Sphaerotilus montanus: one gene and its partner. The protein of the gene in region 1 binds, or shares a complex with, the protein of each later gene. Links are inferred from orthologs where the notes say so. Each region holds a gene or a part of one and is shown in the gene's direction. Other genes may lie near its edges. The genes, in order: BDD16_RS15010 and cheY.

The links.
Region 2: the proteins of BDD16_RS15010 (region 1) and cheY are in contact, whole or in part, in a solved structure (PDB 1A0O), measured with the Escherichia coli proteins. The link is inferred for Sphaerotilus montanus from one-to-one orthologs.

The regions. Positions count from the first base shown.
Region 1 is NZ_JACCFH010000001.1:3,276,397-3,279,639, forward strand. Bases 193-3,117 are described here. They hold BDD16_RS15010 (chemotaxis protein CheW), read left to right. Parts: upstream 193-570; coding sequence 571-2,664; downstream 2,665-3,117. Other genes in these bases: BDD16_RS15005 (response regulator), read left to right, coding at 193-542; BDD16_RS15015 (ABC transporter permease), read right to left, coding at 2,690-3,117. In the rest of the region: BDD16_RS15000 (hybrid sensor histidine kinase/response regulator), read right to left, coding at 1-41; more of BDD16_RS15005, read left to right, coding at 180-192; more of BDD16_RS15015, read right to left, coding at 3,118-3,243. UniProt on the Escherichia coli protein: Involved in the transmission of sensory signals from the chemoreceptors to the flagellar motors. CheA is autophosphorylated; it can transfer its phosphate group to either CheB or CheY.
Region 2 is NZ_JACCFH010000001.1:2,613,344-2,616,344, reverse strand. What follows is about bases 82-2,764. They hold cheY (chemotaxis response regulator CheY), read left to right. Parts: upstream 82-1,065; coding sequence 1,066-1,464; downstream 1,465-2,764. Other genes in these bases: BDD16_RS11835 (aminopeptidase), read right to left, coding at 2,388-2,764; BDD16_RS11840 (acyl-CoA-binding protein), read left to right, coding at 2,145-2,399; BDD16_RS11845 (protein phosphatase CheZ), read left to right, coding at 1,480-2,091; motB (flagellar motor protein MotB), read left to right, coding at 88-1,029. Outside these bases: flagellar motor stator protein MotA, read left to right, coding at 1-72; more of BDD16_RS11835, read right to left, coding at 2,765-3,001. UniProt on the Escherichia coli protein: Involved in the transmission of sensory signals from the chemoreceptors to the flagellar motors.

The DNA.
Region 1 (3,243 bases):
TGCAGGATGCGCAGGCGGCGCGGTGGAGGCGGGCGGAACATGGGGTCGTCTCCTGGAAACTGGGCTGGATTTTGAGGCGTGATCCCGGCACCGAAGCAGGCTGGTAGTGAGAAAAATTGAGGCAGTTGACGCATACCCTGGCATTGGGGCGCGTCTTGTCTCTGCCGGAGTAGTGATTCATGCCTTTGATCCTCGCTGTCGACGACTCCGCCTCCATGCGGCAGATGGTTTCCTTCACCCTCAAGAGCGCCGGTTACCAGGTGGTGGAGGCGGTTGACGGGACCGACGCCTGGGACAAGGCGGGTCGCCAGGCGTTCGACCTGATCCTGACGGACCAGAACATGCCCAAGCTGGACGGGATCTCGCTGACCCGCAAACTGCGCGAAACATCGCAGTACCAAGACACGCCCATTCTCATCCTGACCACCGAGTCCAGTGACGAGATGAAGCAGGCCGGACGGGATGCCGGTGCGACCGGCTGGCTGGTCAAGCCGTTCGACGCGATCAAGCTGCTCGAAGTCCTTCGAATGGTCATCCGCTGAATACGGCCTTCCTCTCCAGGCGCACCCCATGACCGATTCCACCCACGACCAACGAGACTCCTCCCGCTCCAGCGAGACAGGTCTCGATCTGCAACAGTTTCACCAGACCTTCTTCGAGGAGGCGGCTGAAAATCTCCAGCGCATGGAGCAGCTGCTGCTCGCGCTGGACCCCGCGGCCGTCGATGACGAGACGCTCAATGCGATCTTCCGTGTCGCCCACTCCATCAAGGGGGGGGCGGCGACCTTCGGTTTCACGGAAGTGGCCGAGCTGGCGCACGAGATGGAGACGCTGCTGGACCGGCTGCGCCGCCACGAACTCTCGCCGACGCCACCGATGGTCGATGTCCTGCTGCGCGGCGGGGATGCGCTCTGGGGGCAGCTCTCGTTCCGTCAGGGACTGACGCCCGAAACGCCCGCCACCGAGACCCTGGTCGCCGACATCCGGCAACTCGCGCGCCTGTCGAGCCAGCCGGCGGGCGCGGTGGCGGTGGCTGCGGCGGGGGGCTCGGCTCCGGTCGAGGCTCCAGCGGCCGCCAGGAAACTGCTGGGTCCGGGCCAGCGCGAGCTGGAGGTGCGCATCGGACCGCTGGAGCAGGCCAACGCCGCGAACCACCTGCATGAACTGTTCGACGAGATCCCGGGTCTCGGCGAAATGCGTCCGCTCGATTTCGGTGAGCCGGTGGATGGCATGCGCCGTTTCAGCGTGACAACGACCTGTACCGACTCGGAGCTGCTGGATCTGTTCAGTTTCCATGTCGAGCGCAGACTGGTGCATCTGAGCGGGCTGGGACTGGGCTACGGGTTCCACGAAGGCAACCCGGGTGCGCCGACGCAGGAGGAGGTCAATGCGGCCGTGGCCGCTGCCGCCGTGTCGCCGGTGACCGCCGCGGTGGCCAGCGCAGCCCCGACCCCGGCTCCTGGGGCGGCTGCGCCTCGGTCGGGTGGCGGTGCCGGGGCATCGGTGGACGCGACGACCTTGCGCGTGTCGGTCGACAAGGTCGATCAGCTCATCAATCTGGTGGGCGAACTGGTGATCACGCAGGCCATGCTGATCCAGAGCAGCCGTGCACTCGATCCGGTGGCGCACCAGGCGCTGCTGTCGTCGATCAGTCTGGTGGAGCGCAATTCGCGGGATCTGCAGGACGCCGTGATGTCGATCCGCATGATTCCGATGTCGGCCGTCTTCAGCCGCTTCCCGCGCATGCTGCGCGACCTGTCGGGCAAGCTGGGCAAGCAGGTCGAGCTCGTCACCATCGGCGAGGCGACCGAGCTGGACAAGGGCCTGGTCGAGAAGATCACCGACCCGCTGACCCACCTGGTGCGCAACTCCTGCGACCACGGCATCGAGCTGCCCCAGGTCCGCACCCAGAGCGGCAAGACGGCGCACGGCACCATCACGCTGTCGGCCTGGCACCAGGGCGGCTCGGTCGTGATCGAGGTGCGCGACGATGGCAAGGGGCTGTCGCGCGAGAAGCTGCTGTCCAAGGCGCGCGAGCGGGGCTTGTCGGCGCCGGATTCGCTGACCGACACCCAGGTCTGGAACCTGATCTTCGAGCCGGGCTTCTCGACCGCGGAGGTCGTCACCGACGTGTCCGGCCGCGGCGTCGGCATGGATGTGGTGAAGAAGAACATCACCGGACTGGGCGGCCGCGTCGATATCGACTCGGCGCCGGGCTGCGGCATGAGCGTCAAGGTGCGCCTGCCGCTGACGCTGGCCATCATGGACGGCATGAGCGTGGCCGTGCGCGACGAGGTCTACATCCTCCCGATGGGGTCGGTGGTCGAGAGCGACCTGGTCGGTCCCGACACGATCCGCTCCCTGGGAGCGGGCAGCCGCGTCGCCAAGGTGCGCGAGGACTACCTGCCGGTGGTCGATCTGGCCGAACTGCTCGGCTCGCCAGCGACCGAAGGCCAGGCGGCGCCCGGCATCATGGTCATCGTCGAGTCGGAGGGCATGCGTGCGGCGCTGCTGGTCGACGAGCTGGTGGGGCAGCAGCAGGTGGTGGTGAAGAACCTGGAGACCCACTTCCGGCGCATTCCCGATGTATCGGGTGCCACCATCCTGGGCAATGGCAAGGTGGCGCTGATCCTGGACGTGGGCTCGCTGGTCAGCCGGCGTTGAGCCGGCAGACGGCAGGCCGCCATCCTCAGCTGGTGGCCTGCCGCAGCGTCTCGCTCACCGGGCGGCGCAGCACTTCGCGCAGGCTCCACCAGCCTGCACCCTGCGCCAGCAGGGCACCCGCGGCCGAGCCGAACAGCGGCACCCACAGTGGCGGGTTCCACTGGAAACCGAACACCTCCCGCGCCAGCGCCCAGCCCACGGCGAGCGCTGCAGCCGAGGCCAGTGCCCCGGCCAGTGCTCCCACGCCCAGCAATTCCGCCCGCTGCACCTGCCGCAGCAGCGCGCTGCTGGCGCCCATCGCCCGCAGCAGCGCGAACTCGCGGGCCCGTGCTTCCCGGGTGGCGCTCACCGCGGCGAACAGCACCAGCAGGCCTGCGCACAGCGTGAAGCCGAACAGGAACTCCACCGCCTGGATCACCTGGTCCAGCACCCGCTGCACCTGACCGATCTGGGCCGAGACGTCCACGTTGGTGATGTTCGGGTAGTCGTGCGCCAGCGCGGCGTCGAAGCCCGGTGTGGCGGGTGCCCGCAGGGCGGCGATGTAGGTCGCGGGCAGGTCCGGCATGGCGCTGCGCGAAA
Region 2 (3,001 bases), 660 kb from region 1 along the record:
GGCCGCAAGGTGCTGTATTCGACCGAGCGGCCCACCTTCATCGAGCTGGAACAGCACGTCAAGAAGAAGTGATCACAGGAGACTCCCATGGCCGGTGACGCCAAGAAACTGCAGCCCATCATCATCAAGAAGATCAAGAAGGGCGGCCATGGAGCACATGGCGGCGCCTGGAAGATCGCCTACGCCGACTTCGTGACGGCGATGATGGCCTTCTTCCTGCTGATGTGGCTGCTCGGCTCCACGACCGACGGCGACAAGAAGGGCCTGCAGGACTACTTCCAGTCGCCGCTGAAGGTGGCGCTGATGGGCGGCGGCTCCGGCTCCGGCGACTCCTCGTCCGTCATCAAGGGCGGCGGCCAGGACATCAACCGCTCGGGCGGCCAGGTCAAGCGCGGCGACATCGAGGCCGAGCGCAAGACCTACCAGCTCCAGGCCCTCAAGGCCAACCAGGCGCAGGCCGAGAAACAGCGCCTCGAAGGCCTGCGCGAGCGCGTCAAGGAAGTCGTCTCCGCCTCGCCGCAGCTCGCCGCCTTCAAGTCCCAGATCCGGCTGGACATGACCCGCGACGGCCTGCGCATCCAGATCGTCGACGAGCAGAACCGGCCCATGTTCGACAGCGGCCTCGACCAGGTGAAGCCCTACATGCGCGACATCCTGCGCGCCATCGGCAGCGTGCTCACCGAAGTGCCCAACAAGCTCACCCTCGAAGGCCACACCGACGCCCTGCCCTTCTCCGGCGGCACGGGCGGCTACAGCAACTGGGAGCTGTCGAGCGACCGCGCCAACGCCTCGCGGCGGGAGCTGATCGCCGGGGGGCTCAAGGACGACCGCGTGCTGCGGGTCCAGGGGCTCTCCGCCAGCGTGCCCTTCGACAAGCGTGACCCCAGGAATCCGGTCAACCGCCGCATCAGCATCATCGTGATGACGCGCGAGGCCGAGGAACGCTTCTTCGACAGCGGGGACGCCACGTCCGTCAACGCCATTCCCGCCGATGACCCAGTCTCAAGTCCGCCGGCCACTGGCCGATAACCCTGTCTACGGCCCATTCACGCTGAAGGATTCGTAATGCCCGCCTGCCCCGATCTCCGCTTTCTCGTCGTCGACGACTTCTCCACCATGCGCCGCATCGTGCGCGGGCTGCTCAAGGAAATGGGCTGCCTGCACATCGAGGAGGCCGAGGATGGTGTCAACGCACTCCAGGTCCTGCGCAACAGCCGCATCGACTTCGTGGTGAGCGACATCAACATGCCGAACATGGATGGCTTCGAACTGCTCAACCAGATCAAGCAGGATCCAGCGTTGTGCCACATCCCCGTGCTGATGGTCACGGCCGAAGCGCGCAAGGAAGACATTGTCCGGGCTGCCCAGACCGGTGCGGCTGGCTACATCGTCAAGCCGTTCACCAAAGCCACGCTGGAAGAAAAAGTCACCAAGATCGTCCAGAAGATGCCCGTGACGGCTTAACCCGTGGAGACCACCATGACTGACCAGCAAAATCACTATGCCTCGCCCGAGGTGATCCGGCAGATCGGTGAAATCACGCGAAAACTGCACGACTCCGTCGCGCAGATGGGTCTGATGGGCGATCTGCAGGCCGCCACGCAGGCACTGCCCGATGCACGCAGTCGGCTGAACTACATCGCGAGAAAAACCTCCGAGGCAGCAGAAAAGGTGCTGAACTCGGTCGATGCCGCCAAGCTGGAGCAGCAATGCATCAGCGACGCAGCCCGGGAGATACAGACCAGGCTGTCGGCCCAGGCCGATCCGGCAACGGAAGCGCAAATGCATGCAGGGATTGCCCAGGTGCAGGGCTGCGCCCAGCGCATCGACGACCACCTGACCAACATCATGGTGGCCCAGGACTTCCACGATCTGACGGGCCAGATCGTGAGCAAGGTCGTTCGGCTCACGGCCGATCTGGAACAGAATCTGGTCCAGTTGCTGCTGCAGATCGCTCCGGAATACAAACCGTCGGCCGCCATGGTCAACGAGGATGATCTCCACGGACCCGTGGTGAATCCCGAGGCCCGCACGGATGTTGTCTCGGACCAGAACGAGGTCGATGATCTGCTGGCGCGCATGGGGTTCTGAGGCAGCGGCCTGCGTACACTGCCTCAGATCACCACTGCCGCAGTCACCAGGCCATGTCCGATCTCCAAGCCGCCTTCACCCAGGCCGTTGCCGACTCGAAGCAACTGCCCGAACGTCCTGACAACAGGACGCTGCTCCAGATCTACGCGCTGTACAAGCAGGCCTCCGAAGGCGACGCCAGCGGCGAACGCCCCGGCATGACGGACTTCGTCGCCCGCGCCAAGTTCGACGCCTGGTCCGCACTGACCGGCACCTCCGCCGACACCGCCCGCCAGAACTACATCGACCTCATCGAATCACTGAAGTGAGGCCAAGGCTGCGTCGCGTTCTGCCTTGGGCAGCGCGGCCAGCCGGCGCACCTCGGCGTGGAAACGCGGCCAGTCGCGTCCCTGCTGCTCGAACAGGCGCTCAAAGGCCGGCACCTGCGCGTTGTAGGCCGCCAGCACCCCCAGCCGCGCGTTGTTGACGCTGTCGAACCAGGCGTCGTAGGCCCGGTCCCCACCCCACGATTCGTCCCGCCAGCGTGCGTACTCCGCGCGCAGCTCGACCATCAGGAGCGCCTTCCCGCGGCGCTTGTCCTCGTCCGGAACATCGCTGCGGTAGAGCGCCTCCAGCCGGTCGCGGGCGCGCATCGTCATCGCGCGGAATTCGGCACGGCGGCGGTCCAGCGCCTCGGTCGATGCGATCAGCGCCTCACGGCCGCCCTGCGCCAGCCACTGCCGGCTGCCGATGCGCTCGACGGCCGTCGCGTAGGACTCGTTGAACGTCGTGTCCCCGTCCGCGTAGGCGACCTGGTGCGCCAGTTCGTGGAAGACCAGCCGCGCCAGATCGACCTCGGCGCCGCGCAGGAAGGTGTTGAGCAGCGGATCGGCGAAGACGCTGCCCGGCAGCTTGCCCAGCGTCGAGTAGG